2 linked regions of the Mucilaginibacter gracilis genome follow. Each later gene encodes a partner of the first gene's protein in a complex. Links are inferred from orthologs where the notes say so. Each region holds a gene or a part of one and is shown on either strand. Other genes may lie near its edges.

What was found.
Region 2: the proteins of pheT (region 1) and pheS are in contact, whole or in part, in a crystal structure (PDB 6P24), measured with the Escherichia coli proteins. The link is inferred for Mucilaginibacter gracilis from one-to-one orthologs.

Annotation. Positions count from the first base shown.
Region 1 is NZ_RBKU01000001.1:2,711,547-2,725,183, reverse strand. The notes cover bases 10,573-13,637. They hold pheT (phenylalanine--tRNA ligase subunit beta), read right to left. Parts: upstream 13,273-13,637; coding sequence 10,873-13,272; downstream 10,573-10,872. Other genes in these bases: radC (RadC family protein), read right to left, coding at 13,393-13,637; BDD43_RS11665 (hypothetical protein), read right to left, coding at 10,573-10,692. Outside these bases: BDD43_RS11705 (adenine phosphoribosyltransferase), read right to left, coding at 1-81; BDD43_RS11700 (ComEA family DNA-binding protein), read right to left, coding at 78-947; BDD43_RS11695 (lysophospholipid acyltransferase family protein), read left to right, coding at 1,003-2,760; BDD43_RS11690 (IS982 family transposase), read right to left, coding at 2,940-3,833; BDD43_RS11685 (TonB-dependent receptor), read right to left, coding at 4,070-7,417; BDD43_RS11680 (Mpo1 family 2-hydroxy fatty acid dioxygenase), read right to left, coding at 7,706-8,257; rny (ribonuclease Y), read right to left, coding at 8,300-9,862; BDD43_RS11670 (cell division protein ZapA), read right to left, coding at 10,089-10,379; more of BDD43_RS11665, read right to left, coding at 10,402-10,572.
Region 2 is NZ_RBKU01000001.1:6,136,240-6,152,464, reverse strand. Bases 6,219-8,987 are described here. They hold pheS (phenylalanine--tRNA ligase subunit alpha), read right to left. Parts: upstream 8,236-8,987; coding sequence 7,201-8,235; downstream 6,219-7,200. Other genes in these bases: kbl (glycine C-acetyltransferase), read right to left, coding at 8,578-8,987; BDD43_RS27405 (DUF6364 family protein), read right to left, coding at 8,254-8,439; BDD43_RS27415 (Rieske (2Fe-2S) protein), read right to left, coding at 6,745-7,161; BDD43_RS27420 (TetR/AcrR family transcriptional regulator), read right to left, coding at 6,219-6,662. Outside these bases: cell envelope integrity protein CreD, read right to left, coding at 1-1,274; BDD43_RS27450 (winged helix-turn-helix domain-containing protein), read right to left, coding at 1,336-1,641; BDD43_RS27445 (hypothetical protein), read right to left, coding at 1,638-2,270; BDD43_RS27440 (response regulator), read right to left, coding at 2,375-3,022; BDD43_RS27435 (response regulator), read right to left, coding at 3,088-3,528; BDD43_RS27430 (sensor histidine kinase), read right to left, coding at 3,532-4,731; BDD43_RS27425 (tetratricopeptide repeat protein), read right to left, coding at 4,984-5,757; more of BDD43_RS27420, read right to left, coding at 6,081-6,218; more of kbl, read right to left, coding at 8,988-9,768; BDD43_RS27395 (DUF5686 family protein), read left to right, coding at 9,904-12,348; BDD43_RS27390 (S41 family peptidase), read right to left, coding at 12,457-14,148; oxygen-dependent tRNA uridine(34) hydroxylase TrhO, read left to right, coding at 14,399-15,382; 1-hydroxycarotenoid 3,4-desaturase CrtD, read left to right, coding at 15,384-16,225.

The sequences.
Region 1 (13,637 bases):
GGTTACATCTTTAAATATAATGCCAGGCTTTGGAAAATCGTGAACATCGCGGATGGCAGCTTTAATTTTTTGTTCTATCATTTGAATTTTAAATAGGGCGCAATTTTACGCAAAATTTCATCATCGAGAAGAGCAATATCGTGTAAATCGGTTATCGATTGGTAATTACCATGTTGCTTCCGGTATTCAACAATGGCGTTCATTTGTTTAAAGTTGAGATAGGGGAACCGGCGCAGATCGTCAACCACAACGTGATTGATGTCAATTTTAACGATCTTTTTAGGGTTAACGGTTATTTGTTTGGCCAGTTGATTGTATTTTGCCGAATCGATACCGTATACTTCTTTCAATTGCCCTTTATAAGCAAAGCCGCCCAATTGCCTTCGATAACTTACAATGCGCGCCGCAAAGGATGGCCCTATCCCTCTTAGCTGGGTTAAATGAGCCGAATCGGCTGTATTGATCTCTATAATTATATCGCCTTTTTTAGCAAAGGTTTCGCCTGCTGGTAAATCAATATAGGCTTCGATGCGGGTATAGTCATCGGCAGTAATGGTGTACATTTTTTTTACATCGGCACGGGTATAAAAATGCCCACCCTTGGCTTCGTAGTTTTTGATGCCATTTATTTGGTGTTGGCTTAGGCCTAGCTTTTTCCATTGTTCATCGGCCAAACCATTGGGGTTAAATTTGAACAGAATGGGATGAGGGTCTTTTTTATCGTCATCGCTATTAAAAACGGAAGTGCCGTTTGGATTGCCGCCTTTGGCAGATTTGAGCTGGGCCAGGGCCTTTTTAAAACCTGTTACATCCATTGGTTTATCCTGATGGAAATAGGGTAATATAAAAGGTATAACAAGCACCAATGCAATAATGAGCATTAGTACTACCATACCGTTCCATTCTTTTTTAGTTATTGCAAAGTAATTTTTAAAAGCGCGTATCATTAGGGCAATTAGGTAGGTAAATTATGAATATTTTTGCAATACCTTTAAAAACATAATGAAGATAATTACCAGAGAAGAATTTGCAAAAGCTACCAAGATAGATAAACTGCATATGCCCGGCCTTGCGGCATTGTTAATGGAGATTATGAAGATAAACCAGGTTAACAATTTATTTGCGCAGGCACAGCCCAAACAAGGCCCTGATTTTGTGGATGCTATTTTAGAAGGCTGTGGTATTGATATTGAATTTGATGAGGCCGATTTAAAAAACATACCTACCAACGGTGCCTTTATTGCCATAGCAAACCACCCTTACGGCGGCATTGAGGGCATGGTACTGCTTAAAATACTTTGCATGGTAAGGCCCGACGCTAAGCTGATGGCCAACTTTTTGCTTAAAAAGATACCTAACCTGAGTGATTATTTTATAGCGGTTAACCCTTTTGAGAATGTTGAACATTCATCAAGCATAAGCGGAATAAAGAATACCCTTGAATTATTGAACGGCGGTACACCTATCGGGATATTTCCGGCTGGTGAGGTATCAACCTACCAGTTTGAGGCCCACCAGGTAACCGATAGGCTTTGGCACCCGGTGGTGGGTAAAATTATATCGCGCGCCAATGTGCCGGTGGTGCCCATTTACTTCCACGGCAATAATGGTTTGCTGTTTAATTTATTGAGTTTAATTCATCCAACACTGCGCACGGCCAAGCTACCATCGGAGTTGTTTAACAAGCATGGGCATACCATAAAACTGCGCATTGGTAAACCTATTGATGTTACCGATATTAAACGTTACGGTAATAATACTACCCGCCTGCTCAACTTTTTACGCGCCAAAACCTATGCGCTGGGCGCCGGCTTAGATGAACAGAAAAGGATTTTTAAACCACGCAGTTTGTTTAAAATTAAAAAGCGGCCAAAAGCCATTGCACTCGCTATCAACACAGGGGTTTTGGAGGCCGAGGTTAGCGCATTGCATGATGAATACCTGGTTTGGACCGAAAAAAATTATCAGGTTTTTATATCGCCTACATCGGCCATACCTCATGTTATACTCGAGATTGGCCGCCTGCGCGAAATTACCTTTAGGGAGGTTGGCGAAGGCAGCAACAAAAGCATCGACCTGGATGAATACGATATTTACTACCACCACTTGTTTATCTGGGACACCAAAGCTAAACTGATTGTTGGGGCGTACCGAATTGGTATGGGCGATGAGATTTTTTACAGTATGGGCAAACGCGGCTTTTATACAGCCGAATTATTCAAAATAAAAAGTCAGTTTACCCCGGTATTAAAAAAGAGCCTCGAACTGGGCCGCTCGTTTATCCGGAAGGAATATCAGCAAAAACCGCTTCCTTTATTTTTGTTGTGGAAAGGCATTTTAAAATACCTGATAGATAAGCCTCGTTACCGTTACCTTATTGGCCCGGTTAGCATTAGCAACAGCTTTTCGCAGTTCAGCAAATCGCTCATTGTTGATTACATTAACCGTAACCACTTTGATTATGAGATGGCCGAATATGTAAAGCCCCGCAAAAAATTCAAGGTTGATTTTTCGAGCATTGATACTGATGTGCTGCTACAGGGTGATGAAACCTTTAAAAGCTTGGATGCCTTAATATCCGAAATAGAAACGCGCCACATGAAGGTACCTGTGCTGCTGCGCCAGTACATAGCTCTGAACGGCAAGATTATCTGCTTCAACATTGACCCCAAATTTGCGGATTGCCTGGACGGTTTTTTGGTACTGGACCTGGAAAAAGTGCCGCACGAAATGCTGGAAAAGCTGGGGAAAAACTTGTAAGGGGAAGAGGCAAGAAGCGAGAATCAGGAATCAAGATATGGGAGAAACGGAAGTCAGATCTGTCAGAAGACTGAAGCCGGAAGTTGGAAGTTGGAAATCACTAAACCGGCGAAGATCAAAGCACCTTGATTCCTGTTATTAAGGTTTGCTGTGCGGATTATTAACCTGAGTTCGATTAATCAGAAAGCAAGAATTTGATTAGATCGATTTTGTTGGTAGGATATGGAAGGTTTTTTAGGGAGAAATGAGTATGCGATCAATCCAGATACGATATTAACGATAAAGTTGGTAAAGGATCGGTGTCTTGAATGTTCGATCTGGCAGATGTTTTTGAGTTCATCATTAACAGTCTCTATGACCGATCTCTTGCGGAGCATGATTTTGTCGTTCATGGTCATCAGGCTGTTTTTCATATTGTTACGGATATTGGTTATGAGGTGTATATCACCAACAAACAATATTTTGGTCAGTTTTTCTGATATATAGCCTTTGTCGGCAAACAGTTTGCCAAAAACGGCTTTCAGGAAAGCTTCGTTTTTAAGTGGTTCCCGGTCATCTACGTTGGCCTGTGTAATAGCGAAGTTGAGTATTTCACCCTTGTCGCTAAGGACGATATGGAGCTTAAAGCCATAAAACCAGCCCATGGTTGATTTGCCTACTTCGGCAATGCCTTTAAATACCTTATTTCTTTTAATCCGTTTGGTATGGCATACCCTTATCGGTGTAGAATCAACGAACGAAATACCAGTACATAAGCCTAAACAACAGGTTTTGAGAAAGATAGACATAGGCATGAGGACACTTTGGCTAAGTTCTACAAAGCGATTGTAGGATACGGTGTTAGGAAATTCACGCTGCATGTGCCTTTGCAGATAGAAGATATAGAAGTGTTTAAAACAGCGAAAGCCGCTTAAATGAAAAAGCATACAAATGGATATGATCTCGCTTTTAGACATGGTTGGAGGACGTTTAGATGGCTTTCCTAACAGGAATGGTTGGGTAGTGGCATCAAAGTCCTTGCAAAACCCGTCAACAATACAAAAAATATCAGTAATTTTATCGTAGTCAATCATCTGGAAATGTATTTAAATATTTGAATGTCAGATACTTAAATATACTTACATTTCCTTTGATTGACAAATATTATCTCATTTATTAATCGAACTCAGGTTATTAGGTATGTGGCGTTATTTTTGTTTGTAAAAAACATTGCGGCAGCATCGGGTTTCAAAACAATGGGCATAAAAAAACCCGGTTCAACAATATGTTGAACCGGGTTTTTCTTTTTTTTGAGTTGTTACGTTGCCTATTAGAAGGTGTAACGCACTCCCAATTGCATTTGGTAACGCGATTGGAACAAATCAACTTGATAAGGTGTTCCCGGATCGGTCCAGGTGTAGGTTGGGTTTGTTGTAGATACGTTTGCAAACGATGGTGTAACTTTTTGTGCTAAACCCACACTAGCTGTTGAATTGAAAGTGTTTGATGAGAAGTAATAATGTCCCCAATCTTTGTTCAACAGGTTGGTTAAGTTAATAATATCGTAAGTAATGGTGATAACTTGTTTGTGTTTAGCACCTACGTTAAAATCCTGAGTGAAACGGAAATCAAGATCAGTATTCCACGGTGTGCGGGCAGCGTTACGCTCGGTGAATTGACCGCGGCGTGAGCTTAAATATGGGTTGCTGTTGATGTATTGATCGAATGCAGCAGCTTGTGTTTCTTCGGCTAATGAAGGACTGTTTGGAGTAGTGCTGAACAAATTGATAGTTTCGCCTACTTTAGGTATGTAAGCAACGTTAACTTGTTGACCGGTGCCATCAATTGCCTTGTTGTAGAAACCATAAGTATATGGATTACCCGATTGCGCACTCAGGAAGAAAGTAAAGTTTGATACCAGGCTTTTATCTTTTCCGTAAGCTAACCTGTAATTAACCGTTGAAACGATGCGGTGACGGATATCAAAGTTAGAGTAAGCAGCTTGTGGGTTATTTGGATTAGCTGCCTGGTTTAACTGCCAGTTGGATTCCATTGAGTTACGGATACCGTTGGTAACATCTTTAGATTGGCCGTAGGTATAGGCCACGTTAGCATCTAAACCGAAAGGGAATGATTTAGCAGCCTGACCAGTAATGCTGTAACGGTAACCTTGGTTAGTGTTTGATAACTCGTAAGCGTTGGTAAAGTTAGATGAAACCTTTTGGTTAACAAATATAGGCTGTATGTGGTTAACATCGTAAGGATAGTAGGCAACTTTATCTACAGTATTAACTTGTTGAAATTTTAAATCGCGGATAACATCGGTATAAATACCTTCTAATGTAAATTTCCACTGATCGGGAGTTTTAACATCAAAAGCTAAGTTTGTTCTCCAAACTTTTGGCATTTTAAAGTTATTGTCAATTAAGTCAACCTGTGTAGCACCTGTAGATGTAGTGTTGATAGGCTGACCGATGAGAGATGTATTAGTACCTGCTGTAGCAGCAGTATAAACCTGACCCTGAACAAACCCTAACCTACCATTTGCCGAAGAACCTAACAATTGATTTGGCGTATATGTGGAGTATCCTGTTGATGTATCATAAGCACCAAAAGTTTTACCATTGTTATAGAACGCATAACCAAACCATGCAAATGGAACACGACCTGTAAAGGTACCTGTACCGCCGCGTATTATTACACTTTGATCGCCATTTGGATCGTAGTTAAAAGATATACGTGGATTGATCTGCACATCATTTAAATAATTGTTTTTGATATCTGCAGGCTTAGTATATGTAAAAGTATTACCGTAGTTAACATCAACTGCTGCACTGGTTGTTCTATCTGCCAATGGTTGCTTGGTTGGTACACCGGCATAATCTAAGCGAATACCTGCTGTGATTTTTAAATTATCAGAAGCTTGTATCTCATCCTGAGCGTAAGCGCTTAGCAAGTTAACATTAAATTTGGCCGAAGGGTTAGCCAAAATGGTAGCACGGTCGTTAGCCGAATAATCGGTATAGTAATAATTTGTCCTCACACGCGATGGACCGAAAGTAGCACCGTTAAGACCGGTAAATTTATCAATACTTCCAAAAGCAATACGGCCATTCCAGGAGTTTACAAAATTATATGTAATATCGTAAAACTCGTTGTGGGTACCAAATGTAAAGGTATTTATGCCTTTTGTTACGGTTAAGTTATCGGTAAACTCCATTACTTTTTGGTGCATATCAAAAATAGAGGCTTCACGGTCGGTACCCATAAAAATGGTAGTTCCCGGGGTGCGGCCTGTAATTTCAAGTTGCGGTAATGAAGGATCAGAATTAGGATCGCGGTAATCGTGAACATTTGAATAACCAAGTAACAAGTTGTTGTTTACGTTATTTGATAACCTTGATTTTAACTCGGCAACAAACGATGTTGAATTGTTATGCGAAGTATAGTCAATACCACTAAAGCGGAAGTTAGCGTTATCGCGCTCTAAGTTAGTAGCTGTTGAGGTAATAGTGTTGTTACGTAAAGTTAACTGGTTTTTATCGTTAATATTCCAATCTAAACGGTTAAAATACTTGTTTGAGTTTGAGTAGATGGAAGTATTATCGTAAGTACCTGGGTCGATGCCGTTTGGATGTGCAGCATCGGTTGTGTAAGCTTTAAATGCCGCTGTAAGGTCTTTAGCATCCTGTAAAGAAAGGATAGCTGCCGAACCGGAAGTACCTGCGCCGCTGATAACAGGATCGCGGCGGCGCGAAATTTCTTCGTTGGTAAAGAAGAACAATTTGTCTTTTATAATAGGAAAACCTAAACGGAAACCGGTGTTATAATCATGAAAATCGTTTGGTTCTTTAGCACCGTCGCCACCAACATTGGCTGGAGCGTTGTTTGGGCCAACCATAAAAGCACCACGACCATAACCGTAAACCGAACCGGTAACTGTGTTTGTACCGCTACGGGTTACCGCGTTAATGCTACCACCTAATACGTTACCAATTTTAATATCAAAAGGGGCAACAAATACCTGTACATCCTGAATAGCATCTAATGATACCGGGCTTGTACGTGTACTGCTACCTACCGAACCGCTTTGGTTAGTTTGGCCACCTAATGAAGGGCTAAAACCAATAGCATCGTTATTAATAGCACCATCAAGCGTTATGTTATTATAACGAAAGTTGGTACCTTGAAAAGAGTTGTTTGCGCTTTGCGGTGTGATGCGGGTAACATCCTGCAAGCTGCGGTTGATAGATGGCAACCTGCGAATTTGGGCCTGGCTAACATTGGTACCTGCGCCGTTTTTGGTTGGCGTACCGGTAATATTAACTGCTTTTAACTCGGTTGAAGCATCTGTTAGTTTAAAGTTGAAAGTTACACCGCCCAAAGTAAGGGTAATGTTTGTACGCTCTTCTTTTTTAAAGCCGATAAAGCTGGCGCTGATGGTGTATGGGCCACCCGGGTTAACGTTAGGGATAGAGTAACGTCCGTCGGCATTACTTTGGGTACCGTATTTGGTGCCTGTGCTGGTATTTACAGCTACAATAGATGCGCCAGGGATTGTTTGACCTTTTTGATCGACAATTTTACCACTGATTATTGCACTGGTAATTTGCGCATTTGCCACGCCCGTTATACCGAGTATTACGAGTGTTAAGGCTAATAGGTAAAGTTTTTTCATTGTGCTTGATTTTGTATATTGATTTGAGCACAAAGGTTGCCCTGGCACATTAAGTATATGTTAATGCAACATTATTTTTAGAGGAAATTGACCGCTATGTTTTAATGTAATTTCAACCTATTTTTAACATTGATTTAACATTGACTAAGGAGTTGAGAATGGGAAGACTAAAGTCGGAATTAGAGAGTTGGGAGTCAACAAGGTAAAGCCGAAGGGAAGGGTTAGGCACGGGAAGCAAGTTAGCAAATTAAAAATATCCCAAATTAAACGTCCGAAATTGAAAATCGATCAATACTTAATTTTTAGTTTAAGCAGGACAAAATGCAGCAGCCATATTGGGCCGATGAGCAAAAACTTAATATCATCAAAAAATGAAGGTTTTTTGCCTTCTATTTTATGGCCGATGAACTGCCCCACCCAAGAAAGCGCAAAAACAACCAAACATGATTGCCATAGCATAGGGCCACCCGCATGCTGCCAGTTTTCTAACCCGATTATAAAATAACTAAAGATAAAGATTAGCAACAACATACAGTAGGATAACACAGGCGACAAACGGTAATAGTAGTAAATAGAAAAAGCGATGAGGAACGACGCCCAATTAACAAACCCATTGTACCTGCCCAAAAAGCCGATGTGCGGAAATGGAATTGACCATACCAAACCCAGCAAGCTGAATACAATAAGCGGTACGCATACCCAATGAATTAACTCGTTGCTGTGGTTTTGATGGCTGTCGGCGTATTTGTTAAAATAAACATCAACCTGGCGAACAGACCCTGCAACCTCCCCAAGGGGGAGGCTTTTGGATGCTGATTTATTTTTTTTTGTATTTGCCATATTAAAAAGACCTCTCCTTTTGGAGAGGGTTATACGAGGCTGTTACTTAGCAAACGCTACCGACCTGGTTTCGCGGATAACGGTAACCTTGATCTGGCCGGGATAGGTCATTTCGGTTTGAATGCGGTTTGAAATATCGGCAGCCAATATTTCCGACTGGGCATCGCTTATTTTTTCGCTTTCTACAACAACGCGCAACTCGCGGCCGGCTTGTATAGCAAAGGTTTTTTCGACACCCGGGTACGACAGTGCCAGTTCTTCGAGCTCTTTTAAACGTTTAATGTAGCTTTCAACAACTTCGCGGCGTGCGCCAGGGCGTGCGCCCGATATGGCATCGCAAGCTTGAATGATGGGCGATATCATGCTCGTCATTTCCACTTCATCGTGGTGGGCACCAATGGCGTTGCAAACTTCGGGGTGTTCTTTATATTTCTCGGCCAGTTGCATACCTAAAATAGCGTGTGGCAATTCGGGGTTATCATCAGGCACCTTGCCTATATCGTGCAGTAAGCCTGCGCGTTTGGCCAATTTAACATTAAGGCCCAATTCGGCAGCCATAGTGGCGCAAAAGTTAGCAACCTCGCGCGAGTGCTGCAACAAATTTTGCCCGTATGATGAGCGGTAACGCATACGGCCAACCATACGTATCAGTTCGGGGTGCAGGCCGTGAATGCCTAAATCAATCACGGTACGCTCGCCTATTTCAACAATTTCTTCTTCAATTTGCTTTTTGGTTTTGGCAACCACCTCTTCAATACGTGCCGGGTGTATGCGCCCGTCGGTAACTAAGCGGTGCATGGCTAAACGGGCAATTTCGCGCCTAACGGGGTCAAAACCGGATAGGATGATAGCTTCCGGAGTATCATCAACAATGATCTCGATACCGGTAGCGGCTTCCAGCGCACGGATGTTGCGGCCTTCGCGGCCAATAATACGGCCCTTTACCTCGTCGTTATCAATATTGAAGATGGATACCGTGTTTTCGATAGCACTTTCGGTAGCGGTACGTTGGATAGTTTGGATAACTATCTTTTTAGCTTCCTTGGTAGCGGTTAACTTAGCTTCGTCAACAATATCCTTAATCTGCATCATGGCTTTGGTACGGGCCTCTTCGCGCAGGTTATCAACCAATTGGTTTTTGGCTTCTTCGGCAGATAGGCCAGCTATGTTTTCTAACTGTTGTACGTGCTGATTTTTTAACAACTCAACCTCTTCCTGCTTTTTAATGGCAATATCGGTTTGTTTTTCCAGGTTTTTCTTCACGTTTTCCACTTCCTGATCGCGGCGATTAGCATTTTCGAGCTTTTGGTTTAACGATTGCTCCTTTTGCTTTAAACTATTTTCGCGCTGGTTAATGGCGTTGTTTTTAGAGTTTACTTCCTGCTCATGCTCGGCTTTCATTTGCAAAAACTTTTCTTTTGCTTCAAGCAGGCGGTTCTTCTTTAATATGTCGGCATCGTTTTCAGCTTCCTTCAGTATTTTTTTTACCTTAGACTGTGCTGCTATTTCCTGATCTTTAAAGAGTTTTCTGAGTAAAAAACGGCCGATAGGAACGCCAGTAACAACGCCCACTAAAAGCCCGATAATTAAATATAATATGTTCATGATATAATTGGTATGAAATAAAAAAACCGCAACTAAATTTTAAGCCTCATGTATTACTAAACTTCGATAATGTTTTGAAAGCCGGATCATCGTTAAATCATGACGAAATAACGTACATCCTCACCTGCCTTCGCTGATATTGAAGTGTTAAGTTTATAAATAGTGAAACTTAAAAATTTAACTGCGGCTAAATTTTTAATATGCTTTGTATGTGTAAAGAACGTTATTACTTTGAGAAAAACTCCGTTAACAAACTATCCAACTGGTAAACCCGCTCTGCCACCTCTACATCCTCTACTCCTACCCTCTTTTCGGCCTTTAAAGCCGCTGTAGCGTAGTGTAGCACACACATCGATAGCAGGTCTTGCTTATCCTTAACTGCGTAATTTTCCTGGTATTCTTTTACCCGGTCGTTAATCAGTTTAGCAGCTCTGCGTATTATCTCTTCCTCTTCCATGTTTACCTTTAAAGGGTAAACTCTGTCAGCAATATTTATTTTTATGGAGATTTCTCCCATTGAGCATTTTCACTTTTTTGTATTACTTTTTAAGCAATACAATACACTTATCTATTTCCCGCACAAATTCGTTAATTTTTTGCTTGATGTCAAGGGTTTTCTCATTTGTTTCTGAAAACGACTTGGCAAGCTTCAATACACGAAGCTTCTCATCAAACTCTTTATTCTTTTCTCTACTTGCCGTTAGGGCCACTTTTAACGATTGATTTTCTAACCTCATCAAATCGTTTTCTTCCTGTAAAGCACTGCAAAGCTCAATTAACCTCTCTGTTTTGTCTATAACTTTATCAAGGTGTTCAGCTAATGCAGCCATTTTTATTCGTTATTGTGTTATTATATTGTAAGTTACCGGGTTGTTTATGTTGATATGTGACAAATACTGGTGCGGATCAATACTTAATAACCTAATAACAGCTAACTCAATAACCAGCTACAAATATCAGATAAATTTAACAACATATTAACTTAATAACAAATAACTAATAAAACCTTGTTATTTACGGATTTCGGCACCGGCTTCTTTACCAAAATTGTAAATGAGCTTTTGCATAACGGCATCAATAGTTTTATCGGTAAGTGTTTTTTCTTCGTCTTGTATCACAAAGCTCAACGCGTACGATTTTTTACCCTCCGGCAATTTATCGCCCTGGTAAACATCAAACACGTTAACGCCCTTTAACAGTTTGCGCTCGGTTTTTTGGGCAATGGTTTTCAATTGCTCAAAAGATACAGCCTGATCGATCAGCATCGACAAATCGCGCCTAACGGCCGGGAATTTGGATACTTCCTGGTAAACAATTTTATTTTTTTTAACCAGGTTAAGCAATACATCAAAGTTAAAGTCGGCATAAAAAACCTCTTTATCTATATCGGCTTTTTTTAGTGCCGCTTTGCTTACCGCGCCAAAGCTAACCAGGGTTTTATTGCCACGGTTGTATTTTAAGCCGTAAGCAAAATTGACATCGGCGGTATCTTCAATGGTAAAATCGTTAACGTTTAAGCGTTCCATCAAACCGTCAACAATGGCTTTGAGGTTATAAAACGTTGCCGCTGTTGTTTTGGCATTCCAGTTTTCGTTTTGCTTTGCGCCGATTAAAAATATAGCGAAGCGAGAGTTTTCTACATACTTCTCTTCGCGCAAGTTGTAAGTTTTGCCAAACTCGTAAAATTTAAGGTCGGCATTGCGGCGGTTTTGGTTATAGGCCACGGCTTCCAGGCCCGAATAAAGCAGGGTTTGGCGCATAATGTCCAGATCACTGCTCAGGGGGTTCAATATCTTAACAGCCTCGTCGATATTTTCGGCATAGGCCGATTTGGTGAGCGAGTTTGATAAGATTTCGTTAAAGCCGTTGGCACTTAACAAGTCTGATATGGTATTTTGTACGGTATCCTTATCGGGCCTGCCCGATGTATTGAGCGATGCCCGTATTTGTGTAGGTATCTCGATGTTGTTATAGCCGTAAATGCGCAATATCTCTTCAATTACGTCCACATCGCGGGTAACATCTACGCGGTATGGCGGCACTTTAAGCGAAAGACCTTCGGCGGTTTCGCCGGTTATTTGTATATCTAAAGCGGCAACAATAGCTTTAATTTCGCCGTGAGGGATTTGCTTGCCTATCAGCCTGTCAACATGCTCGTAGCTCAGTTCAACCTCAAAGGGGGCAACTGGTGCGGGGTAAAAATCGGATATTTGGGACGAGATACTACCGCCCGCTACTTCTTTAATAAGCAGCGCAGCATATTTTAAGGCAAACACCGTTATGTCCGGATCGGTACCACGTTCAAAACGGAACGAAGCATCGGTTTTTAGGCCAAACCTTTTTGATGTTTTACGTACCGATACGGGGTTAAAATAAGCACTCTCTAAAAATATGTTTTTAGTGGCTTCACTTACGCCCGATTTAGCACCGCCAAATACGCCAGCTATACACATTGGCTCTTCGGCATTGCAGATCATCAGGTCATCAGCCGAGAGTTTGCGGTCGGCATCGTCAAGCGTTTTAAAGGTAACGCCTTCCAGGCCTGTTTTAACTACAACCTTGCCGCCTGTAATAGCGTCGGCATCAAAAGCGTGCATGGGTTGGCCCAGGCCATGTAATACATAGTTGGTAACATCAACAATGTTATTGATAGACCGTATGCCAATTACGGCCAGTTTTTCTTTAAGCCATTTAGGCGATTCGGTTACGTGAATACCCGAAATGGTTAAGCCCGAATAACGCGGTGCTGCTGCGGCATTTTCTACCTCAACCGGGATGGTTAAACTTTGGTTATCAACCTTAAATGCGCTTACATCCGGTTTAATAATTTCTATTTTTAAAAACGCGGCAATATCCCTTGCGGTGCCTAAATGCGAAGCCGCATCGGCACGGTTTGGCGTTAGGCCAATTTCGTACAGGTAATCGTCGGTTACTTTAAAATAATCTTTGGCTAACGAGCCTACCTCGGCATCGGCGGCAAGCTCCATAATACCCTCGTGCGATTCGCCCAGGCCAACCTCATCTTCGGCACATATCATGCCCTGGCTTTCTTCGCCGCGTATTTTCGATTTGTTAATTTTAAATGGTTCGCCTTTTAGCGGGTGCACGGTAGTGCCTACCGTTGCTACCACTACTTTTTGACCGGCAGCTACATTGGCAGCACCGCAAACTATCTGTAAATCCTCGCCACTGCCTACATCTACCTTGGTAATGCGCAGCCTATCGGCATTGGGGTGCTGGCCGCACTCTTTTACAAAACCGATAACCAAGCCTTCCAGGCCGCCGGGAATGGCCTGCACTTTTTCGAGGCTTTCTACCTCCAAACCTATCGCCGTTAAAATACGCGATAGTTCGTCGGGAGTTTTATCTGTTTGTATGAATTGCTTTAACCAGTTATACGAGATTTTCATGCTTGCAAAAAAATGAACCGCAAAGATACAATTTAAGCAGAAAGCTTAAAGGCTAAAGCTAAAAGGTTTTTAAAATCGGGAAATCGGTTACTCAATCTGCACACGGTTTCATTTGCACATTTAAAGTATTCCCTCGTCGCCAAAGCTAAAATAGGCTTTGTCGGTTATAATGAGATGGTCGAATATAACGATGTCCAGCAACCGGGCACCTGCAATGAGGCGTTTGGTTAGATTCAAATCATCGACACTTGGTTTTAGTGAGCCCGACGGATGGTTATGGGCCAAGATGACGGATGCTGCATGTTTTTCTAATGCTACCTGGAAAATAATCTTCGGGTCGGCAATGGTGGCGGCCATACCGCCTT
Region 2 (16,225 bases), 3.4 Mb from region 1 along the record:
CTGCCTATCATTAAGGATAAATCTTCGAGCTGTATAATGATAAACGTAAAGCCATAAAATGTGGTTAGTATAAAACCGAACAGCAAAGCCATTTGTCTGTTTTGAAGCAACGATGATGTAAATAGCGATATTAAAGTTATAGTTGCCACCGATGCAATTAGGTATGCCACATTATAACCCACCTGTTCCGAAAACGATAGCAAAAGAGTATAGTAAATAACCATAGCCGCACCTATCAGGATGTAGTTAAAAACATGCACGCGTTGTTTACGTATCAATTCGGTAAAAAACAGCGATACAAACGTGAGTAAAATAATAAGGGTTGAGTACTTGGTAGTGCGTATAGTTTTTTGATATTGGTCAACCGGCAGGCGCAGTTTTACGCCAAAGGTTGCATTGTCAGTCGCTTTATCGTTCTTTAGCACACTATCATCGTTAATCCACTGCTGTGGGAAGGGCCTGTTGTAGTAAAGCATGCGCCACTTGGCGTTAAAGCCGCTTTTGGTAACCGCGCGGGTATCGGGCAGGTAACGGCCATCAAAACTTGGGGTTACCCAATTGCTTGTAACCTCAACATCGGTTGTTTTGGCGGTATGCATAAAATTGAGTTCGTTGCTGCCTTTTAAGTCGAGGCTAAAACTAAAGGTAATCTCCTGGTCTTTAGGCAAAGTAAAACTCACCTGCAAGCCGTCGTCAAAAGGGCTTTTGCCGTTAAAAGTTGGCTCAACGTTTAGTTTTTGATTGTTAAGCTGTATAACGGGGTTGCTTTTTAAACCCTTCAAGTCCGACACACTAAAAATCAGCCTCACTTTATCATAGTTAACAGCGGCAGGGTCAATGCCGGCTTTTTCCAGTTCCGGCTTACCAAAATTGCCTTGTACCCATATTTTTGAGTTGTAAACAACCGCCCTAAACAAGCCGCGGTGCAAAGTATCGGTATTGATGTTGGCCTTTATTTGCATGTTTTGCGGCAGCACATAAAGGGTTTGGGTTTCTCGCCTTACAATTTCTTTCTTGTTGCTATCCAGTACCCTCACTTCTTTTTGATAAGGTATAACCAACACCGGCCCCTGTATCAACTGGCTGCCCGACCATTTGTCGGATACGTCATTCAGTACCTCATCCTGCGTTTTTTCGCGTTCGCTGATAAGGCTTTGTATCCATTGCGATGGTATCAGCAGCAGCAGAATAAGCGCGGCTATAACAGATAATTTTACTATTACCGAATCTTTTGCCCAATAGTTTGGCTTTTCGTTTTGTATTTCTTGTATCATAAAAATTGTGTTTAGTTTATTTAAAAGTACTTTGTATTTCAGAGTAATCAGATAAAAAAAATTACTTCATCTTTTGTTGTTTAATTAATTTTTCAAGCGCATCTAAATGTTCCATAAAGGCTTTGCGGCCTTTCTCGGTGGCCTGGTAGGTGGTGTTGGGTTTGCGCCCTAAAAACGATTTGTTCACGGTAATGTATTCTTCCTTTTCCAAACCCTTTAAGTGCGATGCCAGGTTGCCATCGGTAATATCAAGCAAATCTTTAAGCGAGTTAAAGTCGTACCGTTCGTTTGCAACCAGTACGCTCATAATTTGCAGCCGCAGCCTGTTTTCAAAGGCCTTATCTAATTTATCAAAAGGTATTTTCACCGGTCGTATTTAAAGTACATAATGCTGCCATATACAATGTGCAGTACGCCAAAACCCAAAGCCCAAAATATTAATCCGTAACCGGGATAAAGGGCAGCTATTAAACCCAAAATAATTTGGAGTATGCCCAGGTATTTAACATCGGTAAAGGTATAATGACTGCCCGAAATTACGGCAAGTCCGTAAAAAATTAATGAGGCCGGGGCAACAATCATATAATAACCGCGGTTCATTAATATCATCATAAATAAACCACCCGTTACAAGGGGTATAGCCGAATGGAAGAGGAGCGAACGGGTAGTGGTTGTCCAAACAGACTGCCCTTTTCTTTTAGCTTTTTTTACGCTCAAAAATATACCTGTACATACCGATAACAATAAAACCGCTGCCGCTATAATTAACAGGTGTATTAAAGTATTTAAATGGGTATCAATATCGGCCACAACAAAATCTCGCGAACTGAAAAAGCCCGTACGGCTATAAACCGTATGGTAGGCCAGTGCCGAACCTATGAGCGCGTAAATACCCGCCATAATGCCACTAAGCCCGCTAAGCGAAATAAACTTTGACGACCGCTCCATCAGGCTGCGGATGGATACTAATTCATCTTCAATATTTTGATTTTCCATCTAAAAGTACTTTGATTACCAAAGTAATTACTAATTATTGATATTTGCAAGAAGCAATGAAAATTTTGTGTTATTATTTTTTAAGAAATGTGTTATTACAATAATTAAGCCTGCTTTCGCGGATAATTAATTTCGCTTGTTTTTTGTAATATTTCAATAACTGTTCTGTCCAGCGCCTCAACGCTGCTTTTTAGCATATTAAAAATTTCGCCATTAATGGCTGCAGATGGGTCTTCAAAATCAAAAAGGCCAAATAAACCTATGATGTGGGCCACTGGCACCCTAACCTGGTGCGATTGCAGAAACGCAATTTCCAACAGTTTTTCGTGTTGTATAATAAGTTCCTGGTCGGCAATTTTTTTCTTTCTTCGCTCTAAGGCTTCTTTTAAGGCGCGTTCTATTTTGGGAGTTAACGAAAATAGCTTGTCCTTCAAAACATAATCGGTAATGCCGCTTTTTATCAGTTCAACAGCTCTTTCCTCGCCAAGCATGCCCGAAACAACAATAAACGGAACATCGGGCAAAACGCTTTGAGTGATGATAAAAGCTGCAAATCCGTCAAAAGACGGCAGGGAATAATCAGATAATATAATATCCGGCTCAAAATCTTTCAAAGCCTCTTCAAACAACGCACGTGTTTCCACAATCAACGATGTGAAATTTAATCCGTTTTTTTTTAGTTCGCGTTCAAGCAGGTCGGCATCGCTTTGGTTATCTTCTAAAATTAATATTTTAATAGTTTCGGCTTTCATAGTTTAAATTTTTTAGAGGTTTCGAGTTTATATGTTATCAATCAAGTCAATATGCATAAATTTGCTTAATCGGGCAGTTGGCTTAATATTATCCAATACAGTCCAATTCCCTTTATGGCCTCAAAAAAGTTATCACTTTCTACGGGCTTTGCTATATAGCTGTTGGCACCCAGGGCATAACATTTTTGTATGTCGGGGTCTTCTTTAGAGGAGGTGAGTATCACTATCGGAATAGATTTAAATTCCGGGTCTGATTTTATTTTTTCCAGCACTTCCAGGCCCGATATTTTAGGCATCTTTAAATCCAGCAATATCAGTTTAGGGTGTTTTTTTAGGTCGCGCCCGGCGTATTCACCTTTACCATAAATAAAATTGAGTGCTTCGGCACCATCTTTAACGTGGTGTACTGTGTTGGCAAAACCACTTTTTTTAAGTGCGCGCATAGTTAGCATAGCATCGTCAAGGCTATCTTCGGCAAATAAAATTTCAACGTCATCAAAGCTCATATTTCAAAATTTAACAGCGTAAATGCCGGGTAAGCTAAAAAAAAAGGTGGTTTCTTGGTTTAGTTTCGATTCGGCCCAAATTGTTCCGTTGTGCCTGTTTACAATTTTTTGTACCATAGCCAGGCCAATACCGGTGCCCTCAAACTCTTCCTGCGAGTGAAGGCGTTGAAAAACCCCAAAAAGCTTATCGTAGTATTGCATGTCAAACCCGGCGCCATTATCTTTAACATAATAAACAACATCATCGCCCTGCGTGTAAGCACCTATTGCTATACAAGCATTTGATTTGTTTTTTGAATATTTAATAGCGTTGGATATTAAATTGATCCATACCTGTTTAATAAGGGATTGATCGCCCTTTGCAGGCGGAATTTCGGCTATATTAAATTCCAGTCTTTTGTTTACATCGTCGGCTAAAAACTCATCCTTTATAGTTTTAACTATGTTATTCATATTAATATCCGAAAATGCTACCTCTTTACGGCCTAATTTTGAAAACGCCAGCAAATCATCTATCAATTGCCCCATCCGTTTGGAGTTATTGCGGATGGCGTGCAAAACGGCCATACCGTCGGCATCCAACTTATCTAAATAATCCTCCTCTAAAATTTGGGCATAACCGTTAATGGCTCTTATGGGGGCTCTTAAATCGTGAGATACCGAGTACGAAAATGCGCCCAATTCTTTATTTACTGCTTCCAGTTGGGCTGTGCGCTCAATTACCTTTTGCTCTAACTGCTCATTAAACTTGCGGATATCGTCTTCGGCTTTTTTAAGTTCGTTATTGGCAATTATTAACTCCCGCGCTCTTTTTTCCTTTTCTTCATTTTGAAAAGCCAGCTCTAAATTGGCAATAATTAATTCGGCAGCACGCTTTTCTTTCTCCTGATTTTGGAAGGCAAGCTCTTTATTGGCAATAATTAATTCGGCGGCCCGCTTCTCTTTTTCGTTGTTTTGAAAAGCAAGTTCTTTATTTGCTATCAGCAATTCGGCGGCGCGGTGCTCTTTCTCGTTATTTTGGAAGGCAAGCTCTTTATTGGCTATTATTAATTCGGCGGCTCGCTTTTCTTTTTCCTTGTTCTGAAACGCAAGTTCTTTGTTGGCGGCAATTAATTCTGCGGCGTGGCTTTCCCTTTCCCGCTCTTGAAAAAGCTGGTTTATATTAACAGTTTGTAGCTCGTTCGGGTGTTTTTTTTTATCCATTTATGAATGTGATAATTGTTTAAATAGTACGGCGCATTAAAAAAAGGTTTCTTGACTCAAAAAAAACAATCAAAACATTGTAATGTAGAAGCTGTGTAGTATACCTGGATCAGGGGATGGTTTAAAAATAGCCCAATTATCTAATGGAGGATGTGTAAATATAGAAAATTAATTATAGAGAAAGAAATATTTTACAGAATTATAAAATTGTAAAATAATATAAAAGCATTATAATATGGCGAAAAAATATGTTTACTTGTTAACACTTTCGTTAGCAATGGCCTTAAGTTGTTCCCTGGATTTGCCAAACCATTCGCGGCCCGTCTTTTTTTCTATCGGCCCAAGGTGTGGCACTTCGTCAATTATTTCGGTAAAAATGCGGTGGGCATCATCATACCGGGCAGCGCGTTTTAAAAATAAGCCATATTGGTAGCGCTGCTCAAAGCACGAATAACGACCTTTCATGGCTTTAAACTCTTTTTCGGCTAATTCAGTTTGTCCGGTGTTTTCCAGTGCCATAGCGTAAAGCATGTGCGCCTTTGATTTTGGAAACTTTTGCGATCGGTTTATTTTATTTGCTATCGCAATAGCGTCTTCATACCGGTTTTGGTTATAATAGCCTGTCATCAATTGCGATAAAGCATGTTCATTATCGGCAAAGGTGCCGGTTAAGCTGGTTTCGTATAGTTCAACAGCTTTATCGGTTTGGCCGGATGCCAGGTAGGCGTCGGCCAGTTTAATGCGGTTGGCAAAGGTATCGGTAAAGCGAAGGTCGTCTTCAAGTTTTTTTATTTTGGCGCCGGGGTTAATAATGGCTCCAACATCTATTTTAGGGCCGCGCATCCTCTGGCCCGAAAATACCTCGCTAAAAAGGTAAATAGCCGAGCCAATAACCGGCAAAAAAACAATGAGCCATATCCAACGCTGTAAATTACCACGCTGATACGCATGGTAACCGCAAAAAATTTGCAGACCCACAATAATGTAATAATAATAACCGCCGCCCTCGCCAATAAAAGGAAACATAAGTTTAATTTTATACCAAAAATAATAAAATGTGCGGGATTTAAAAGTATCAATAGGATGGGCTGATTGTTAAACAGCAATCAGCAATTTGAGACGTGCTTTCTTAAATCTGTATCAATTTTGTTTAGTTAACAGGCAGCCCCATCCATCGGTAGGTTATAAACAAGAAAACATTATGGATATGTACAGCCTTTGGTTAGGTGGTATACCTATAGCATGCGCATAGGGGCTTATCTATTTAGGCAGATGGCATATATTTGAATCCCCTAACTAAACAGCATCCTATCCTGACTCTTGGCTCTTGATTCTTGGCTCTTATTTCGCTACTCTTTTATAGCTGCCTTAACCAAATAAGGCAATATTTCTTTCTGAAAAGAAACAAAGTTTTTACGCACGTCCGAATCGCTTACCGAGGTAAAGGCAAAACTAAACACGATGCTTTTGCTTGATTTGATGAGGAAACGCAGTCGTTGCGGATAAGTTTCATCCTTGCGGAAATCGCTTACTTTGGTAAACGAGCTTATCAGTAGTTCTTCCAGTTCGTTACTTAGGCTCTTTAAAAAATCCTGCGAGTTAGTACTTTCGCGGATAAAATCCCAACCAATAAACTCATTACAAACCGTATAGGAGAGGCGGCTGGTTTTCATGATGAGGTTTGTTAAATGGGTTTCCTCATCCATATCATTGTTGTAGTTATGTATTATTTCGTTAACACTAACCTTAATATAATCCATAAGCAGGGCGTGCAAAACATCCTCCTTACTTTCAAAATATTTGTAAATAGTGGCCTTGGCAATTTTAGCACGTTTGGCAATTTCGTTAACGCTGGTTTTGTGGTATCCAAATTTGCGAAACAAATCTTGCGCGGCGCGTTTAATACTTTCTTTTATTTTATCAACTTCCATTTTTAGTTGGATACAAATATCTCATTATTACTCACATTTACGGTATGCGATTTTTTAATGGTATTATATATTTTTTTGTGGCCTAATTTTGAACGGCTATTTCGCCGCCGCGCACAGTTACCGAATATGATTTTAACGATCGTGTAGCCGGTGCCTTTACCGGCGAGCCATCCTCTAACGAAAATTTGCCACCGCTGCATGGGTCGGTTACGGTAAGGGTGGGGCTATCAAGTGTAACCGCACACCGTTTTTCGGGTTCATAGCTGCTGCAACGGTCGTAGGCAACATAGCCTGCACTCGCGCTGCGATACAATACAAGGCCGCAAACCCCGTAGCCGCTAATTAATACCGCCCCGCCAGATGCCGTTAGTTTGCTTAAACGAGGGTCGGTTAGCGGTGCGCTAAAGTTAACCGCTACATTGGGCACGTAACTCGAATCGGTTTTGCCGCAGCTAAAACACACTAAACTTAAAAGTATTGCAGTTAAAAACCTCTTCATCACCTTGTTATTACGTTTAAATATACCTGTTGGTTTTTTTTAAATCACTTCCGTTTTAAACTGATTTAAAAAGCGCACGTCGTTTTCCGAAAATAAACGCAAATCACGTATCACATATTTTAAGTTTGCAATACGCTCAATACCCATACCAAAAGCAAAGCCGCTGTATTTTTTACTGTCGATACCGCAATTTTCTAATACGTTAGGGTCAACCATGCCGCAGCCCAATATTTCAACCCAGCCGCTGTGCTTGCACATGTTGCAACCAGCGCCCTTGCATATGGTGCATGATATATCCATCTCGGCAGACGGCTCGGTAAACGGGAAGTACGAGGGGCGGAAACGCACCTGCGTACCATCGCCATAAAGCTCCTGCACAAAATGATAGAGGGTTTGTTTTAAATCGGAAAACGATACATTTTCGTCAACATATAAGCCCTCAACCTGGTGAAAAAAGCAATGCGCACGGGCAGATATGGCTTCGTTGCGATATACCCGGCCCGGCATAATGGCCCTAAACGGCGGCTTACCATTCTCCATCATGCGCACCTGTACCGATGATGTGTGCGTGCGTAGCGCAATATCATCGCGCCCGGCGTTCTTTTTTATAAAAAAGGTATCCTGCATATCCCGCGCAGGGTGTTCTTCGGGGAAATTGAGGGCCGAAAAATTGTGCCAGTCGTCTTCAATCTCCGGTCCTTCGGCCACAACGAAGCCCAGCCGCTTAAAAATATCGATAATCTCAATACGGATTAACGATAGCGGGTGGCGCGAGCCTACAGCCAAACCCTCACCTGGCAAGGTAAGGTCAAATTTTAAGTCCTGAGTTTTGGGTCCCGAATCTTGCGTTTCTTTAAGCTCATTGTATTTGGCTTCGGCAAGTTGTTTAAACTCGTTCAATACCTTGCCAAAGGTGCGTTTTTCTTCGGGGCCAACGGTTTTAAATTCTTCAAACAAATCTTTAACCAGGCCCTTGGTACCCAAATATTTGATACGGAATGCTTCCAGTTCGTCGGCCTTGGCGGTAACAAAAGCTTTTATATCGGCAGTGTATTGGTTTATTTTATCTTGCATCAGTTGTAATAATTCTTTTTATTCGTTTGGTTTTAGAGCATTGGTATCAACCGTTGTGTAATCGAAATCGCGATCTGAATTGATCATACTAATTAAATAGTCTTCAACTAATTTAGATACACTAATGCCCTTAGCTTTGGCATGTTTTTTTGCCTTAACAATTTCATCAGGTTCCAAGTTTATTACTAATCTCGTTTTCTTCATAACGCTTATTCAATCATATTGTCATTGCAAACGATAGTGGCAAATCTTCTGCTTTGTTCAGAACGTGCGGTAGTCGCGCGTAAAAGATTTTTCCTCCCGTCGAAATGACATCATGGTCAAATACGATACAAATATAAATTATTTAATAACTCCCAACTCTTTACCCACTTTAGTAAAGGCCGCAATTGCCTTATCTAAATGTTCTTTATTGTGCGCGGCCGATATTTGTACACGTATGCGTGCCTTACCCTGTGGTACTACCGGGTAGTAAAAGCCAATTACGTAAATGCCTTCGGTTAACATTTTAGCAGCAAATTCTTGCGCTAATTTGGCGTCGTAAAGCATTACGGGTACAATAGGGTGTACGCCGGGTTTAATATCAAAACCCGCCTCGGTAATGGCCTTGCGAAAGTATTGTGTGTTACTTTCCAGTTTATCGCGCAGTTGGGTGGTTTCGCTCAACATATCAATCACCGCTATGGATGCACCTGTAATTGATGGTGCGAGTGTGTTCGAGAACAAATATGGCCTGGAGCGTTGCCTCAGCATATCAATAATTTCTTGCCTGCCCGATGTAAACCCGCCCGATGCTCCGCCCAAAGCTTTACCCAGCGTGCCGGTAATAATATCTATTTTATCCATTACGCCGCAATGCTCGTGCGTGCCGCGGCCGGTTTTACCCATAAAGCCCGAGCAGTGGCTCTCGTCAATCATCACCAGGGCGTTATATTTTTCGGCCAGGGCGCAAATTTTATCCAGTTGGGCAATGGTGCCGTCCATACTAAAGGCGCCATCGGTTACAATAATGCGGTGCCTTAATTGCGTGGCAGCCTGTAATTTCTCTTCCAGGTCGGCCATGTTATCATGTTTGTAGCGGTAACGCTGTGCTTTGCAAAGGCGCACACCGTCTATTATAGATGCATGGTTTAACTCGTCGGATATAATAGCATCCTGTTCGTTAAACAACGGCTCAAATACACCGCCATTGGCATCAAATGCGGCAGCATATAAAATGGTGTCTTCGGTACCCAAAAAGTCCGAAATCTTTTTTTCCAGTTGTTTATGTATGTCCTGCGTACCACAAATAAACCTCACCGACGACATACCGTAACCGTGCGAATCAATAGCTTCCTTGGCCGCCGCAATCACTTTTGGGTGCGACGAAAGGCCCAGGTAGTTGTTTGCACAAAAATTAATTACCTGTTGCCCGCCTACCACTTCAATATCAGCACCTTGTGGCGATGTGATGATGCGTTCGCGTTTATATAATCCGGCTTTTTCAATTTCGGCCAATTCCTGCTGTAATATTGGCTGCAAAGTTTTATACATGAATATCAGTTTTTATAGGCTGCAAAATTACACAATAGCTACCATTTAGTTTAACGCATTTGGGCTCCAAAATAATTATATTGACGACATAAAACTTTTTTAACCCTAAACCGCTTTACACTTTAATAATATTTTATGATTAAAAGTTTAATAGTTTTTTTTGCCGTAATATTAGCAAAGCCGGTTTTTGGTCAGTCCGTTTTAGCCGGAAGGGTTACCGATAGCCAGGGCAATGCAGCAGCATTTACTTCTGTTTATATTAACGGCACTACGCAGGGTACCAGTGCCAACCCAAACGGTTACTATAGCCTAAAGCTTAAACCGGGTAAATACGTTATTAATTACCGTTTTGTGGGTTTTAAGCAACAAACCGATGAGGTTGAAGTAACCGGCAATTACAACACGCACAACGTTACCCTGGTTTACGAAGACTATCAGCCAAAGCAAAACACTCCACCGGTTACCGAGGATGCCGCGTTTGATATTATTCGGAATGCTATTAAAAAACGCGATTATTATTTGAAAGAAATAAACGCTTATTCGTGCGATGTTTATATCCGCGGTACGCAAAAATTAATTAGCGCGCCAAAAGGTATGTTATCCCGTGGAGTGGCCCGCCAATTGCAATTAAACCTGAGTGCCAAAAGCATACTTTACATGTCCGAATCGGCCTCGCACTTTAATTTTGAGCAGCCCGGTAATTATAAAGAGGTAATGGTATCGTCAAAAGCTACAGGTAATTACAATGCCTTTAACTTCGACCGCGCCGCTAACCTCCAGGTTAATTTTTATAAAAACATGCTTGATATTGAGGGTCTTAACCAGCGCGGCTTTATATCGCCCATAGCCGACGACGCTTTAAAATATTATACCTATAAACTGCTTGGCAGCACCACCGAGAACGGCAAAGTTGTAAACAAAATACAAGTTACGCCCATTGACGACCGCGAACCTGTTTTTAAAGGTAATATTTACATTGTTGAAAACGACTGGCGCATTTACGCCGCCCATTTATACGTAACAGGTAAATCAAACCTTAATTTTGTTGATACCCTTAATATTAACCAGCAATACCTGCCCGTTAGTGCCGATAAGTGGCAGCCTTCATCCGTATCATTTACCTATAGTGGCAACGTTTTAGGGTTTAGGTACAACGGTTATATTTTAGGCACGTTTAGCAATTATAACCTCGACACCAAATTTCCGCCCCATTTTTTTAATGGCGAAACTATGCGTATTGCCGATATTACGGTGAAAAGAGATTCGGTATACTGGAGCCAAAACCGGCCCGTTCCGCTAACCTTTGATGAACAGCGCATCTATAATTTAAAGGATAGCCTTGTGGCCGCACATAGCAAACCTGCTTATCTGGATTCGGCAGAGCGGGCCAACAATAAGTTTAGCCCCCTTAGTTATGTGTTTTTTGGCGATACCGTTAAACACAGGCACAAAAATGAGGTTATTACCGTAAACCCGCTTTATGATGTAGTGCAGTATAACCCCATTGAAGGCTGGGTGGTTGATTTAAAACCCACCTATACCAAATCAATGGATGTGGGCAAGGCCTACACCATATCGCCCGAATTGAGATATGGCTTTGATAACAAAATAGTGAGCCTTAACACGGGCTTCAATTACCGGTACGACCCCGAACACGAGGGGGCATTTTACGGAAAGGTTGGTACCGGGATATTAGATCTTAATAACGAAGGTACAGTGGGGCCTTTTTTAAATAGTTTTAATGCCTTGTATTTTAAATCGAACGATTTAAAACTTTACCGCTCTAAATTTTTAATGGCTGGCACACAACGCGAAGTTGCACGCGGATTATTGTTAGACGGTAACCTGGAATATGCACGCCGCACGGCTCTCCAAAATCAATCAAGCCGAACTGTGCGCAGTTTTCCCGATAAGGAGTTTAACTCAAACAATCCTTTTATAACGGCTGTAAATGCGCCCTTGCTTTTTGAGGAGAATGATGCGCTTACGCTAAAGCTATCGGGTACTTACACTTTTGATGAGGAATATACGACAACGCCAGGCGGTCGTGTTTACGATCAGTCAAAATATCCCAAAATAAAGGTGAATTACCGTAAAGGCATCAAGGGTATTTTTAGCTCGGATGTAGATTACGATTATGCCGACGTACAAATTTATCACGATCATATCAACCTTGGCATTTATGGTTTTTCGGCATTCCAGGTAACTGCCGGTAATTTTTTTAACAGCAATGCCCTAAGCTACCCCGATTATAAGTGGTTTAAAGGCAACCAGGGTATTACTTTTACACCGGGCATTAGTCAGTTTCACTTTTTGCCATATTACACCTATAGCCAATCTTCGTTTTTAGAAGCCCATTACGAGCATAATTTTGCCGGCTATTTGTTTAACAACATAGCGGGCTTACGCAAACTAAAACTGGAAGAAATTATAGGCGGTAACTTTTTAACCCAAAAAAATACACCCAATTACGGCGAAATTTACGTTGGCGTGCAACGTTTCTTTTTCAGGATAGACTATGGCTTTGTGTACCGCCGCGGCCATATTGACCAGGGAATTAAATTGTATTTTGGGATATAGGTTGTGGGGGAAGGTGAAAGGTTGAAAGGATAAAGGTTGAAAGGATAAATGTGTTAAAGCCTTTCAACCTTGTATTGTCCAAAAGTGGGGAGGTTGTAAACTTCGTCTTTATTTATTAAGCACTTCTAACGCTTTTTGAAGTTCGGCGTCTTTACCTGCCATTATATCTTTTATTGTTTTATCAACGATAATATCAGGTTGTATCCCTATACCCACAAACTCTTTACCGTCTGGATAAGTGTCATGTTTACCACAAACCCTTGCAGAGCCGCCGCCTGGTAAATTAAAACTGATTGGCTGCCCGGTACTGCCACCCGTAGCTTGGCCTATCAGTTTACCGCGTTTAATATAATCAAACGCTACGGTAAAATCCTCCGCCGCAGAAAAAGTTCGCGCGCCAATCAGTACCACTACTGGCTTATCGTAGTACTGTTTGCCGTTAGGGTCAATATCACCTGCGCTGCTAAAACTCCATTGGCTGCTTACACCCGGTAATGAAATATACCTGGGGATGCGCGCTGCAGACGATTTAAATGGTTTATTTACTAAAGAAGCTATAATATGGTAACCAATATAGCTGTCGCCGCCGCCGTTATTCCTTATATCGATGATAAGCCCCTTTGTTTTTATTATTCGCGTGTAAAGCGAATCAAAGCGCGTCATTATTTTTTCATCTTCAAAATTGTTAACCGTTAAATAGCCAATGTTGCCAAATTCTTTGTATTCAATGCCTTGCGCCGATACAGCATCGCGGTACTTACCCCTGCCCAGTGCTTTAGTAAATACAAGCCCTTTTGCGTTTTTAAGTACTAACGTAACCGGAGTTTTTTCCGGACCTAATAATAAGCCATATGAAAATTCGCGTATGACGAGATCCTGCGGGGTCGAACTACTTTGATATGGCTCCACTTCTTCTTTAGCATATGATAGCACCGGTATGTTGTTTATGTTCAATATCTCCAATCCTGGTACTATACCAGCGTTTTTTAAACTATCGCTAAATACTTTGGTAATAAAAACACGACCTTCAATTAACTCTGTACGAATAGGTGGCCTTGAATAAAAATCCTTATCCAGCTCATTAGGAGGGTAAACATTAGTATGTCCATCTTTTAGCCTCGCATAAAACGTTTGTAAAACCCTATAATACTCGGAGGTGCTTTTTGTTGATTTTATGAGCGATAAATAATCAAGATAGGTTTTATCCCAATCGATTGCTGCATGGTCAAAGTTTGCAAAATTATATTTTGCGTTAGACCATAGCAGCGACAACCCTGCTACTTTTTCCTCGTATGACAAATTCGCGTTGTATGCTGTTTTCAGTGAATTGTCTTTCCACAACAGCATTCTGTTCTTTAATACAGCCAATACTTTTACAAAACGAGCATTCGTCCTTAAACTCTTGTAAATAGTATCCTTTTCTAATTCATCTATACCGTAAAACGCACCCTCTCCGCATCTTTTTTCGAGCGCAGTTAGTGCTTGCTCATTCATCCCGGCAATGGCGTAAGCCCTTGCCATATCTGCATAAACATCTTGCTTGCGGGCGTTCAAAAAGAGGTTGCCCTGCGAAAGCTCTCTAACTGGCGCACTATTCAAATAATCAATAGCGCTATTCAATATTTCAGCCGCCTGCGTAACTTCTTCCTTAGTAGCGCCTGGCTTTTTCCAAAGTTTACGGGCATCGTTACGGGCTATTTGCGCCTGGTTATAAGCGCTGTCTGATGTAAGCTGCTGCGAAAAAGAATTGATTGATATGGCAAGCAGGGAAATTATGAGCAGGTTGTTTTTAAATTTCATTTTGAAAAGGTAATAACGTTTAAAAGTATATAAATTATAATGCCAATTATGCAAGTGATTAATAATGTGAATGTTGAACACAATCAAAAATCCACAAGTGTATCGTAACCGAACGGTGACTGTGCGATTTTGCATGGAAATGCTATTGTTACCTTTTACCTTTCAACCTTTCACTTCATTATAACCTTTCACCTAAAATACTTACCTTTGTTGCTCATTAAACGCTGTTTGCAGCAGTATCAATGCCATCATGAAAAAGTATAAAACACTACTCTATTATTGTTATTCAACAATAGCCGACGGGGAGCAATTTGCTGCCGATCATCTAAAATTTTGTAAATCATTAAATTTGGTTGGGCGCATTATTGTAGCCAACGAAGGTTTAAACGGCACAGTATCCGGCGAAGCCGAAGCATGCCACGTTTACATGGATACGCTACACGCCGACCCGCGTTTTGCGGGTATTGATTTTAAAGTTGACGATGTTGCAGAGCCTTCATTTGTAAAAATGCATGTGCGCTACAAATCCGAAATTGTTCACTCCGGCCTGCGCGATCCTAATATCATCAATCCCGAACAAAAAACAGGTATTCACCTGGAAGCCAAAGATTTTTTGGCCATGAAAGACAGGGATGATGTTGTGGTGCTTGATGTACGCTCAAACTACGAGCATTCGGTTGGCAGGTTTAAAAATGCCGTTACTCTGGATATTGAGAATTTTCGCGATTTCCCATCCAAAATAAATGAGCTTGCCCAATACAAGGATAAAAAAATAATAACTTATTGCACGGGAGGCATTAAGTGCGAAAAAGCATCGGCCCTGCTACTGCACGAAGGTTTTACCGATGTTTACCAATTGCACGGCGGCATTATAAAATACGGCAAAGAAGCCGGCGGCGAAGATTTTGAGGGCAAATGTTACGTGTTTGATAACCGCCTAACTGTTGATGTTAATGCGGTTAACCCCGTAATAATTTCTACCTGTTACAATTGCGGCACCACTACTGCCAAAATGATAAACTGTGCCAACCCCGAGTGTAATGAGCATTTTACTCAATGCGATGCCTGCGGCGAAGCGTTAGAGGGTTGCTGCTCAGATGCCTGCAAACAACACCCGCGTAAACGCATTTACGATGGTACCGGTTATTATGTAAAAGTGCCCCAGCAGGTTAGTCCGCTTAAATTATCCCGTAAGGCAATAATTTCAACTTCCGCAACGGCAAACGCAGAATAAGGTGCCAAAACGCAAGGCAACTATTATTGGTGCAGGCATTGCCGGGATAGCAACAGCTATACGCCTGGCAGTTAAGGGCTATGATGTGGTTGTATTTGAGGCCAACGCCTATCCTGGTGGTAAGCTTTCCGAAATTTACGGCAACGGTTACCGGTTTGATGCCGGGCCAAGCCTGTTTACCATGCCCCAATACGTTGATGAGCTATTTACACTGGCAGGCAAGCCCAGCCCGTTTAAATACCAAAAGCTAAACGTAGTTTGTAAATACTTTTACACCGACGGAACCCGCCTAACTGCCTATGCCGACGAGGATAAATTTGTTAGCGAAGTTGCGGCTGTTACCAGCGAAAGCCCGGAAAGGATAAAACGCTACTTTAAAAACAGCCGCAATATTTACAATATTACCAATCACGTTTTTTTGCAACGCTCGCTTCATCGTTTAAATACGTTTTTTAGGTGGGATACGCTACGCTCTGTTTTGCGTTTTGCAGGTATCGATGCCTTCCGTACCATGCACCATGCCAACCAAAGTTTTTTTACCGACGAACGGCTGATACAGTTTTTCGATCGCTATGCAACCTATAACGGCTCAAACCCATACCAGGCTCCGGCAACATTAAATGTTATTCCGCACCTCGAACAACATTTTGGTGCTTATTTTCCCGATGGTGGTATGTACAGCATTACAACCAGTTTGGTTAATCTTGCCCAATCTGTAGGGGTTAAGTTTAATTTTAATTCGGCGGTTGATGAGATAGTTTTGACGGATGGGCTAAAGGCCAAGGTTGTAAAGGTAAAAGGTGAATTGATAAAAGCCGATGTTGTGGTATCAAACATGGATGT